DNA from 2 places in the Streptomyces sp. NPDC002888 genome. Region 1 is predicted to be linked to the other one. Evidence: riboswitches for the same ligand, from Rfam matches in the RefSeq annotation. Region 1 holds a riboswitch; the other holds the start of a gene.

Region 1 (5,695 bases):
GTACGAGCCCTTCGAAGATGCACAGAAGAACGTCGCTGCGTCGGCGCGTGCTTCAGCCGGCCGCGAGTCGGACCATGTCCGCCTGCGGCCCCTTCTGGCCCTGCGAGATCTCGAAATCGACCCGCTGACCCTCTTCCAGGGTGCGGTATCCGTCCATCTGGATCGCGCTGTAGTGGACGAAAACATCCGCACCACCGTCGACCGCGATGAAGCCGTACCCCTTCTCCGCGTTGAACCACTTGACGGTGCCCTGAGCCATGCCTAACTCCCCTATTACTGGCCCTTGCACAGATCCACACTTCGCGGATCCGGGTCAGACCTCACCCCCCGCCTTGGTTGGGGGCGTGCGCCGGAACGCGTCGACCGCGGCTGAATGTATCTGTCCAACTGCCGTCTGCAACAGGTCAATCGGACGAGAATTCCGGGCATGGCCGGTCGGGGATTTGCCGAGAATTCACCAGAACTCAGGGCAAGTCGGGCCCCACAAAAGGAGCAAATGACGCAAAAGAACCACACACTTTGGCTACTTCTCATCGCATGTGGAGCCAGAACTGATATGCGCCCGGCACGCGGAAATCGGCGCCTTCCCCAACTGTACCGCGCTCAACCACACAGAATTGCCCCCTCCGCTTCTCTCACGGAGGGGGCAATTCGATGAACTCACGGTAACGTGCGTTACCGACGGTAATGATCAGCCTCCGGCAACCGCCGGAATGATGGAGACACCGGCACCGTCCGGGGTGGCCGTCTCCAGCCCCTGCTCGAAGCGGACGTCGTCGTCGTTGACGTACACGTTGACGAAGCGGCGCAGCTTGCCCTGGTCGTCGAGGACGCGGGCCGCGATGCCCGTGTGGTTCTTCTCCAGGTCGGCGATGACCTCGCCGAGGGTCGCCCCATCAGCGGCGACCTCGGCCTGACCACCGGTGTAGGTGCGCAGGATGGTGGGGATGCGGACGGTCACGCTCATGCGAGGCCAGCCTCTCGGAAGGAGTCCAGGTTCGGGCGGATGGTGGCGGTGAGGCCGGTCCCGGCCACCGCGTCGAGGGTCTTGAGTCCGTCGCCGGTGTTGAGGACGACGGTGGTGAGGGCCGGGTCCAGCAGGCCGTTCTCGATCAGCTTGCGCGCCACACCCACCGTCACGCCACCCGCGGTCTCCGCGAAGATGCCCTCCGTCCGCGCCAGCAGCTTGATCGCGTCGACGACCTGCTCGTCGTTGACGTCCTCCACGGCCCCGCCCGTACGCCGCGCGATGTCGAGGACGTAGGGGCCGTCCGCCGGGTTGCCGATGGCGAGGGACTTGGCGATGGTGTTCGGCTTCTGGGGCCGGACGACGTCGTGACCCGCCTTGTAAGCGGTCGACACCGGCGAGCAGCCCTCGGCCTGCGCACCGAAGATCTTGTACGGCTTGTCCTCGACGAGCCCGAGCTTGATCAGCTCCTGGAGCCCCTTGTCGATCTTCGTCAGCTGCGAGCCGGAGGCGATCGGCACGACCAGCTGGTCCGGGAGCTGCCAGCCGAGCTGCTCGCAGATCTCGTACGCCAGGGTCTTGGACCCCTCCGCGTAGTACGGCCGCAGGTTGACGTTGACGAAGCCCCAGCCCTCGCCCGCCGGGTCGCCGATCAGCTCGGAGCAGAAGCGGTTCACGTCGTCGTAGTTGCCCTCGATGCCGACGAGCTCGCCGCCGTAGATGGCGGCCATGACGACCTTGCCCTGCTCCAGGTCGTGCGGGATGAACACGCACGAGCGGAAGCCGGCGCGGGCGGCCGCGGCGCCCACCGCGCCGGCGAGGTTGCCGGTGGAGGAGCAGGAGAGCGTGGTGAAGCCGAAGGCGCGGGCGGCCTCCAGGGCCTGGGCGACGACGCGGTCCTTGAAGGAGTGCGTCGGGTTACCGGAGTCGTCCTTGACGAAGAGCTTGCCGGCGTCGACGCCCAGCTCGCGGGCCAGGTTGTCGGCCTTCACGAGCGCGGTCCAGCCGGGGTTGATGTTCGGCTTGTCCGCCACGTCGGCCGGGACGGGCAGCAGCGGGGCGTAGCGCCAGATGTTCGCGGGTCCCGCCTCGATCTGCTTGCGAAGCTCCTCCGTGTCGTAGGAGGAGAAGTCGTAGGCGATCTCGAGCGGGCCGAAACACTCCTCGCACGCGAAGACCGGGCCGAGCGGCACGCGGTGGCCGCATTCGCGGCAGCTCAGGGCCGCAGCGGGACCGAGGTCGACGGTAGGATTCGTGGTGGTTGCAACAGTCTGCACAGCCATGTGAGGCGAGGCCCTTTCTCCTCATCTTCCTCACGACGCATCTCGCCGTGAGACGGATTTGGCACCTTCCCAAGCCGGGAGCCTCGCGGAACGATCAACTGTGCTCGCACAGCGATCAATACGAGAGCCGACTGGAGGGTTGCCGGGGCTTCATCGGGCCGTATCCCTCTGCCCCTCTGGATGAGCGGTATTCGGTTGTGAACGGCGGTGACCGCGGACATGCGATGGTCATCGGCGTTGCTCAAGACTGTAACCGAAGGCCGGGACAGTTGAGATAGTCGTCCGAACCGCGAGACAACCGTGAGGAGCCGCAGACTGTGCTGGAAGAAGTCGAGCGCTGGCTGAGGACCCGGTCCTGGTCCGTGACCGATCGCCCGCTCCACCAGATCCTGGCCGCCAAGCAGCGCACGGGCCAGTCGGTCAGTGTCGTGCTGCCCGCGCTCAACGAGGAGGAGACGGTCGGCGACATCGTCGCCGTGATCCGCCACGACCTCATGCAACAGGTCCCGCTGGTCGACGAGATCGTCGTCGTCGACTCGGGATCCACCGACCGCACCTCCGAGGTGGCCGCCGCCGCGGGCGCCCGGGTCGTCCACCGGGACGACATCCTCCCGCGCGTCCCGGCCGTGCCCGGCAAGGGCGAGGTGCTGTGGCGCTCCCTGCTGGTGACCGGCGGGGACATCGTCTGCTTCATAGACGCCGACCTGAAGGAGTTCTCCTCCGACTTCGTCTCCGGGATCGTGGGCCCGCTGCTCACCGACCCGGACGTCGATCTCGTCAAGGGGATGTACGACCGTCCGCTCGGCACTGAGTTGAATTCGCTCGCCTCCGGCAAGACGGCCGGTCAGGGCGGCCGGGTCACGGAGCTCATGGCGCGCCCGCTGCTGAACATGCACTGGCCGCAGCTGGCCGGGTTCGTGCAGCCGCTCGGCGGCGAGTACGCGGCCCGCCGCTCCCTGCTGGAACAGCTTCCCTTCCCCGTCGGCTACGGCGTGGAGCTGGGCATGCTGGTCGACTCCCTGCACCTGGTCGGGCTCGACGCGCTCGCCCAGGTCGACGTCGGCGTGCGCAAGCACCGCCACCAGGACGGGCAGGCACTGGGCCGGATGGCCGCCGCGATCTACCGCACCGCGCAGCTGCGGCTGGCCCGCGGGCATCTCATCCGTCCCTGCCTCACCCAGTTCGAGCGGGGCGAGGACGGGTTCGAGCCGCGCACGTACTCCGTGGACACGGAGGAGCGGCCGCCGATGACGGAGATCGCGGAGTACGCCGCCCGCAAGGTCGCGTAACACCCGCCGGACGGCCGTATACGGACGTCCACGAAGCGCGATCGTACGTTTGAGCGTTTCCGGGCTGGGCTAGGTTGTGGCGTATGGCGTCAACCAACGGTGCTGCTCAGGTGCTGGTCGCGTCCAACCGCGGCCCGGTCTCGTACGAGGTGCGCGAGGACGGCTCGCTCCACGCCAAACGGGGTGGCGGCGGGGTCGTGTCGGGCCTGTCGGCCATCGACCCGGACGCCGGCGCGCTGTGGGTGTGCTCGGCGCTGTCCGACGGCGACCGGGAGGCGATCCGGCGCGGGGTGGGCGAGCACGGCGTACGGATGCTGGACATTGCGGCGGACGTGCACGCGGACGCGTACAACGGCATCGCGAACTCCGTGCTGTGGTTCGTCCACCACATGCTGTACCTGACTCCGCTGGAGCCGGTCTTCGACGCGGAGTTCCGGCGCCAGTGGGCGTCGTACGAGGCCTACAACCGTGCGTTCGCCGAGGCGCTGGCGGAGGAGGCGGCCGAGGGTGCGGCGGTCCTGGTGCAGGACTACCACCTCTGTCTCGTCCCCGGCATGCTCCGCGAACTCCGCCCCGACCTGCGCATCGGTCACTTCTCGCACACGCCGTGGGCGCCGCCGGACTACTTCGCGATGCTCCCCGAGGACATCCGTTCGCAGCTGGTGCTGGGCATGCTCGGCGCGGACCGGCTCGGGTTCCTGACCCATCGGTGGGCGTCGGCCTTCGCCGCGTGCGCGGAGGCGACGGACCCCCAGATCGTCGGCCGGCAGGGCGATGAGGGGATCCGGGCCACGCTCGAGTACGCGCGCGACTGGACCCGGCCCGGCCACCGCACGCGCATCTCCGTGCACGGCCTCGGCGCGGACGCGGAGTTCCTGCGCAAGCGGGCGCACGAGGCGGACGTCGACGAGCGGATCGCTGCGCTGCGCGAGGAGATCGGCAGGGCGCCCGACGGCGGCGCCCGCAAAACCATCGTCCGGGTCGACCGGACCGAGCTGTCGAAGAACATCGTGCGCGGGCTGCTGGCGTACCGGCAGCTGCTGGAGGACCACCCCGAGTGGCGCGAACGGGTGGTGCACGTCGCCTTCGCCTACCCCTCCCGCCAGGACCTGGCCGTCTACCGCGACTACATGGCCGAGGTGCGGCGGCTGGCGGAGGAGATCAACGAGCAGTACGGCACCCCGGGCTGGACCCCGGTCCTCCTGCACCTCAAGGACGACTTCGCCCGCTCCCTGGCCGCCTACCGCCTCGGCGACGTGGCCCTGGTCAACCCCATCCGGGACGGCATGAACCTCGTCGCGAAGGAGGTGCCGGTCGTCTCGGACGCGGGGTGCGCGCTGGTGCTGTCGCGGGAGGCGGGCGCGTACTGGGAGCTGCGTGAGGACGCGATCACCGTCAACCCGTTCGACGTGATGGAGACCGCGCGGGCGCTGCACGAGGCGTTGTCCATGCGGCCGGAGGAGCGGGCGGAGCGGACCAAGCGCCTGGCGGCCGCCGCGACCGCGCTGCCTCCGACCCAGTGGTTCCTGGACCAGCTGAACGCGCTGCGCGAGGTTCAGTCCAGCTGATCCGCCAGCGCCCGCAGCAGGTGTACGACCCCTGCCGGGCCGTCGACGACGAGGTCCGCGCGCTCGGCCAGTTCGGTGACCTCGGCGCTGCCGCTGCACACGAGGAGGCCGGGGGTGCCGTCGGAGCGGAGCTTGTCGACGGCGGCGAAGGCGGGGAGGTCGCCGAGGTCGTCGCCGGCGTAGAGGACGGCCTCGGCGCCGGTCTCCCGTACGTGTTCGAGCAGGGCCACGCCCTTGTCCATGCCGGGCGGCCGGAGTTCGAGGACCAGCCGGCCCGGTTCGACGATCAGTCCGTGGCGGGTGGCGAGGTCGGTGAGGGGTTCGCGCAGGGCGTCGAACGCGGCCTGTGGGTCGTCGGCGCGACGGGTGTGGACGGCGACGGCCCGTCCCTTCTCCTCGATCCAGGTTCCGTGCGAGGCGCCCGCTCGCTCGATGGCCCGCGGCAGCTCGGCCCGGACGGCGGCGACGCCGGGGTGCGGCTCGGGGGCGGTGACGGTGCCGCCCTCCCAGCGCTCGGCACCGTAGTGCCCGAGCACGACGAGCCGCTCCAGCCCCGCGACCGAGTCGAACCCGCCGTGCCGCACGGCC
Region 2 (5,695 bases), on a different contig from region 1:
ATCTGTACGACCCTGCGCCGCACGCCGTCGGGCAGCGGACGGTCGAGCACCTCGGCGGCGCCGTCGCCCGGCCCCCCGCCCGTGGTCTCCGCCATCCGTCACACCCCAATGCCTGTGCGGGGCCGCTCCCTGTCAGGAGCCGGCGCCCGGCCTGTCCACGAGTTCCACCTGGTCCACCGCGTTGCACCAGCGGCACCGCACCGACTCGATGGTCTCACTGACCACATCGCGCTCCTCGACCTTCGGCTCGCCCGCGAGATCGAGGTGGACGTACTCGACGACCTTCGACGAGCGCGTCACGTCGAACCGGGTGAGGTTGCCGCAGAGGGTGCAGCGCCACCGCGTGGTGGCGGTCGGCAGGGGAACCGTCATCGTGACTGTCCGCTTCCTTCTAGTGTCGTCGTTCTTCCAGTGTCGGGTCGCGCCCAAGGCTCCCCGGTGTGCGTGGCTCGTAACCCTACGGCCTGGCGGGTACTCGCCGCTCGGGCGTCCACGGCGGCGAGGCGATCTGTGCGTGTGCGTCCCGTTACGCCATGCTCTGTGGTCATGATCAGCAACTGGAGCGTCACGCTCGGCAGCATGGTCGAGGCGGTCAGGGCGGTTCGCCGGACATCGGCGCCGGTGACATACGCCCTGATCGTCCTGTGCTGCCTGGTCTTCCTGGCCGGCCCGGCCTCGGGGCTCAACCCGGCGTACGGCTCCGGCGAGGAACTGCTCCTGGCACAGCAGGCCTATTTCCGGCGCTGGGGCGTGATCCCCGCAGAACTGTTCGACGGTTCCCCCCGAGCCGCCCTGACCCCCGCCACGGCCCTCTTCGTCCACGGCAGCTGGGTGCACCTGCTGGGCAACATGCTCTTCCTCTACGTCTTCGGGGCGATGACCGAGGAACGGATGGGCCGCGTCCACTTCGCCCTGTTCCACGTCGGCTGCGGCTCCCTGGCCCTGCTGGGGTACGCGGTCGCCAACGCCGGGTCCGAACAGTCGCTGGTCGGCGCGTCCGGGGCGGTCTCCGCCGTCCTCGGTGCGTTCCTGTACCTCTTTCCCCGGGCGCGGGTGACCAGTCTCCTGCCGTTCCTGTTCTTCCTGCCCCTGCGCTTCCCGGCGTGGGTCGTGCTGCCCTTCTGGGTGGCCCTGCAATGGCTGGCGGCGGGGCGGGCCGGCCAGGGGCCCGGGGTGGCGTACCTGGCGCATCTGGTGGGGTTCGGGCTGGGCTTCCTCTACGCGTGGGCCCGTTTCGGGTGGGCGACTAGAGTGAGGGCCGCCCCAGCTCCGGCCCCCGAGGGAGAGAACCAGCCGTGATCACCGCGATCGTCCTCATCAAGACCAGCGTGGACCGGATCCCCGAGATCGCCGAGTCGATCGCTTCGCTGGACAGCGTGAGTGAGGTCTTTTCCGTCACGGGTACGTATGACCTGATCGCGATGGTGCGGGTCGGGCAGCACGAGGATCTGGCGGAGATCATCCCGGGGCGGATCAGCAAGATTCCCGGGGTGGAGGCTACGGATACGCACGTGGCGTTTCGGACGTACTCGCAGCATGATCTTGAGGCTGCGTTTGCGATCGGGCTGGACTCCTGAGGTTGTTCGCCTAGACGCCTGCGGAGCGCTGTGGGTGCGCGAGTGCCGGTTGTTCGTGGCTTGTCGCGCCCACGCGGCGGAGCCGCGTATCGATACAGCCCCGCGCTCCTTCAGGGCGCTGATCACACCGCCGGAACGCAGCGGCCCTCTTCCGTCCTGTACGTCCACTGCGCGCCGTTGGCCACCAGTTCCCGGACTGCGCTCACGAAACGGTCGACGTGCTCGTCCGGGGTGCCGGCGCCGAAGCTGACGCGGATGGCGTTCAGGGACTTCTCGCCCGGCGCCGCCTCCGGGGCGCCGCACTCGCCCTGGGTCTGGGGGTCGCTGCCCAGGAGGGTGCGGACGAGGGGGTGGGCGCAGAAGAGGCCGTCGCGGACGCCGATGCCGTACTCGGCGGAGAGGGCGGCGGCGAAGTGGGAGCTGTTCCAGCCCTCGACGACGAAGGAGATCACGCCGACGCGGGGCGCGTCGTCGCCGAAGAGGGACAGGATCCTGACCTCGGGGACCTCTGCGAGGCCCGTGCGGACCTTCTCGATCAGGTGCTGCTCGCGGGCGACCAGGGTGTCGAAGCCGGCCTCGGTGAGGGCCTTGCAGGCGGAGGCGATGGAGTAGGCGCCGATGACGTTGGGCGAGCCGGCCTCGTGGCGGGCGGCGCTGTCGTGCCACTCCACGTCCACTCCCCCGTCCTCGCGCCGGGTGACCTTGCGGCTGGCGCCGCCGCCCGCGAGGTACGGGGCGGCCTCGCGCAGCCAGTCGGCGCGGCCGGCCAGGACGCCGGAGCCGAACGGGGCGTACAGCTTGTGGCCGGAGAAGGCGACCCAGTCGACGTCGAGGTCCCTGATGGACACCGGGTGGTGGGGGGCCAGCTGGGCGGCGTCCAGGACGATGCGGGCGCCATGCGCGTGGGCGGCCGCCGCGAGCTCCCGTACGGGCCACAGCTCGCCGGTGACGTTGGAGGCGCCGGTGACGCAGACCAGGGCCGGGCCGTGGCCCCCTTCAATGGACACAGCGCGGTCGGCGAGGGCGCGCTCCAGGGTCGCCACCGCCTGCCGCGGGGTGCGCGGGGCGTCGAGGTACGTGACCCGGGCGTCCTGCCACGGCAGCAGGGAGGCGTGGTGCTCGGTCTCGAAGACGAAGACCTGGCAGTCGGCGGGCAGGGCGGCGGCGAGGAGGTTGAGGGAGTCGGTGGTGGAGCGGGTGAAGACCAGCTGGTCGTCGGCGCGGCAGTCCAGGAACTCCGTGACCGTCCTGCGGGCGTTCTCGAAGAGGTCCGTGGACAGCTGGGAGAGGTAGCCGGCGCCGCGGTGGACGCTGCCGTAGTACGGGGCGTAGGCCGCCACGTCGTCCCAGACGCGCTGCAGGGCGGGGGCGCTGGCCGCGTAGTCGAGCGCGGCGTAGGTGACCTCGCCGCCCGTGACGAGCGGGACGGTGACATCCCGGCCGAGAACGGGCAGCGGGGTGCAAATGGTCTGGTCGATGGCAGCGGTGGAGACGGACATGGCGGAACTCCCGTGAAGGCAGGCGGAATCTCCGTGCCGGACAGCGCGTCGACGGCACAGGAAGGGTGAAAAGAGGGATGCGGAGGCGGGGCTCTGCGGCCCTATCGCATTCGCTTGCTCACGGAAGGCTCCTCGACGACCAGGACCCCTGGTGGTACGAGGGGTCCGCGCTTGCCGTAGACCTCGCTGCCTACGACCTGGTCCTCACCCGGGGCACCCCGCCACGGACGGAGGGTTGCCGGACAGTCGGCCGGGGCCTCATGACTGTCACTCATGACCTGAACAGGAACGTACGTGAAGTGATCGCGGTCCCGCAACTCGTGTCCGGATCGCGGGACCGCACCTCGGATCCCTACGCGTTGCTCGCGGCCACCCAGCGCTCCAGCGCCCGCTTCGCCGATCCCGAGTCGATCGACTCCGCGGCCTTCGCCATTCCGGCGCCGATCTGCTCGGCCAGCGTCCCGGCGCCCGGGTCGAGGGCCACGAGCGCCGCGGCCGAGTTCAGCAGGACGGCGTCCCGGACCGGGCCCGTCTCGCCCTCCAGCAGCCGTCTGGCGACCTCCGCGTTGTACGACGGGTCGCCGCCGCGCAGCGCCTCCACGGTGACGAATTCGATGCCGACGTCCCGCGGGTCGAAGGTCTCCTCGGTCACCTTGCCGTCACGGACGACCCACACACGGGAGGTGGACGTGGTCGTCAGTTCGTCGAATCCGTCGTCGCCCCGGAACACGAGGGAGGAGTTGCCGCGCTCGGCGAAGACGCCGGCGATGAGCGGGGCCATGCGCGGGTCGGCGACGCCCACCGCCTGTGCCTTCACCTTCGCCGGGTTGGTCAGCGGACCCAGGGCGTTGAAGGTCGTCCGGATGCCCAACTGCCCGCGCGCCGCGGCCACATGACGCAGCGCCGGGTGGAACTTGATCGCGAAGCAGAAGGTGATCCCGGCCACCTCGGCCACCTCGGCCACCCGCTGTGGGGTCAGTTCGAGGTTGACGCCGAGCTTCTCCAGGACGTCCGAGGCGCCGGACGCGGAGGACGCGGCCCGGTTGCCGTGCTTGACGACCTTCGCGCCCGTGCCGGCGATGACGATCGACGACATGGTGGAGATGTTCACCGTCTTCGCGCCGTCGCCGCCCGTACCGACGATGTCGACCGTCCGGCCCGGCACCTCGATCACGTTCGCGTGCGCGTACATCGTCCGTACCAGACCGGTGATCTCCTCGACGGTCTCGCCCTTGGCGCGCAGCGCCACCGCGAACCCGGCGATCTGCGCGTCGGTCGCCTCGCCGCGCATGATCAGGTCCATCGCCCAGGCGGTGTCGTCCGCGGTGAGGTCGTGGCCGTCCAGCAGGCCGTTCAGCAGCCTGGGCCAGGAACGGCCCGCCGCGGTGTCGCCTCCAGCGGGGGTCACAGCGCTCATGGGGCCGCTCCGGGGTGTCGTAGAAGAGTGTGATCCCACCCTATCCAGCCGGAAGGCATGGCGAAGGGCCCCGTCCGAAGACCGGACGGGGCCCTTTGCGGGTGGCGTGGCGACGCCGCAGCGATCAGTGGTGGCCGTGGCCGCTCGTGATCTCCCTGTACTCCTCGGCGGTCGGCTTGGGGATCTGGGACTCCTCGCCGAAGTACGCCTCGCTGAGCTTGGCGCGCAGCTTCTCGGAGCCCTTCACCTTGCGCTCGACGCCGTTCTCGTCGACCGTGGGGCCGATCTCGACCGGCTTGTACTGCTCGTGCGCCGTGAGGGTGTGCAGGGCCTCCTGGCTGAGCGGCTCGTGGACCTCGATGTACTCACCGTGCGGCAGGCGCTTGATGGTGCCGGTCTCGCGACCGTGCAGGATCTTGTCCTTGTCGCGGCGCTGGAGGCCCATGCAGATCCGCTTGGTGACGATGAAGGCCAGGACCGGTCCGGCGAAGAAGCCGATCCGGACGAACCAGGTGACCGCGTTGATCGACAGATGGAAGTGGGTGGCGATGATGTCGTTGCCACCACCGACCAGCATGATCATGTAGCCGGTGACCCAGGCGACGCCGAAGGCCGTCCGGGTCGGGGCGTTGCGCGGCCGGTCCAGGATGTGGTGCTCGCGCTTGTCCCCGGTGATCCAGGACTCGATGAACGGGTAGAGCGCGATCACGCCGAGGAACAGGCCGAAGAGCACCAGCGGGATGAACACGCCCAGGACGAGCGTGTGACCCCAGAGGTTGATCTCCCAGCCCGGCATGGCGCGGATCAGACCCTCGGCGAAGCCCATGTACCAGTCGGGCTGGGCGCCCGTGGACACCTGGTCCGGACGGTAGGGACCCATCGCCCAGATCGGGTTGATGGACGCGATGCCGGCGAGGGCCGCGATGCCGCCGAAGACCAGGAAGAAGAAGCCTCCGGCCTTGGCCATGTAGACCGGCAGCAGCGGCATGCCGACGACGTTCTTGTTGGTGCGTCCGGCACCCGCGAACTGCGTGTGCTTGTGGTAGAAGACCAGGATCAGGTGGCCGACCACGAGACCGAGCATGATGCCCGGCAGCAGCAGGATGTGGATCGAGTAGAACCGGGCCACGAAGTCGTGGCCGGGGAACTCGCCGCCGAACAGGAACATCGAGATGTACGTGCCGACGATCGGCACGGACAGG

Evidence for each region. A riboswitch is a leader RNA that binds a small molecule or an ion and turns the genes downstream of it on or off. The one in region 1 is predicted to bind S-adenosylmethionine.
Region 2: another riboswitch for S-adenosylmethionine. It lies ahead of ACFYWX_RS45905 (aminotransferase class V-fold PLP-dependent enzyme); the one in region 1 lies ahead of thrC (threonine synthase).

The regions. Positions count from the first base shown of each region.
Region 1 covers NZ_JBIAPU010000006.1:179,588-185,282, reverse strand. The annotation lists gene ACFYWX_RS12400 (cold-shock protein) at 53-259, opposite strand; gene ACFYWX_RS12395 (ubiquitin-like small modifier protein 1) at 692-967, opposite strand; gene thrC (threonine synthase) at 964-2,250, opposite strand; SAM riboswitch class I at 2,269-2,437, opposite strand; gene ACFYWX_RS12385 (glucosyl-3-phosphoglycerate synthase) at 2,568-3,539, shown strand; gene ACFYWX_RS12380 (trehalose-6-phosphate synthase) at 3,623-5,107, shown strand; gene otsB (trehalose-phosphatase) at 5,095-5,695, opposite strand, start outside.
Region 2 covers NZ_JBIAPU010000049.1:27,618-33,312, forward strand. The annotation lists gene ACFYWX_RS45885 (NYN domain-containing protein) at 1-95, opposite strand, end outside; gene ACFYWX_RS45890 (hypothetical protein) at 133-372, opposite strand; gene ACFYWX_RS45895 (rhomboid family intramembrane serine protease) at 547-1,299, shown strand; gene ACFYWX_RS45900 (Lrp/AsnC family transcriptional regulator) at 1,296-1,577, shown strand; gene ACFYWX_RS45905 (aminotransferase class V-fold PLP-dependent enzyme) at 1,700-3,076, opposite strand; SAM riboswitch class IV at 3,239-3,355, opposite strand; gene trpD (anthranilate phosphoribosyltransferase) at 3,429-4,493, opposite strand; gene ACFYWX_RS45915 (cytochrome bc complex cytochrome b subunit) at 4,618-5,695, opposite strand, start outside.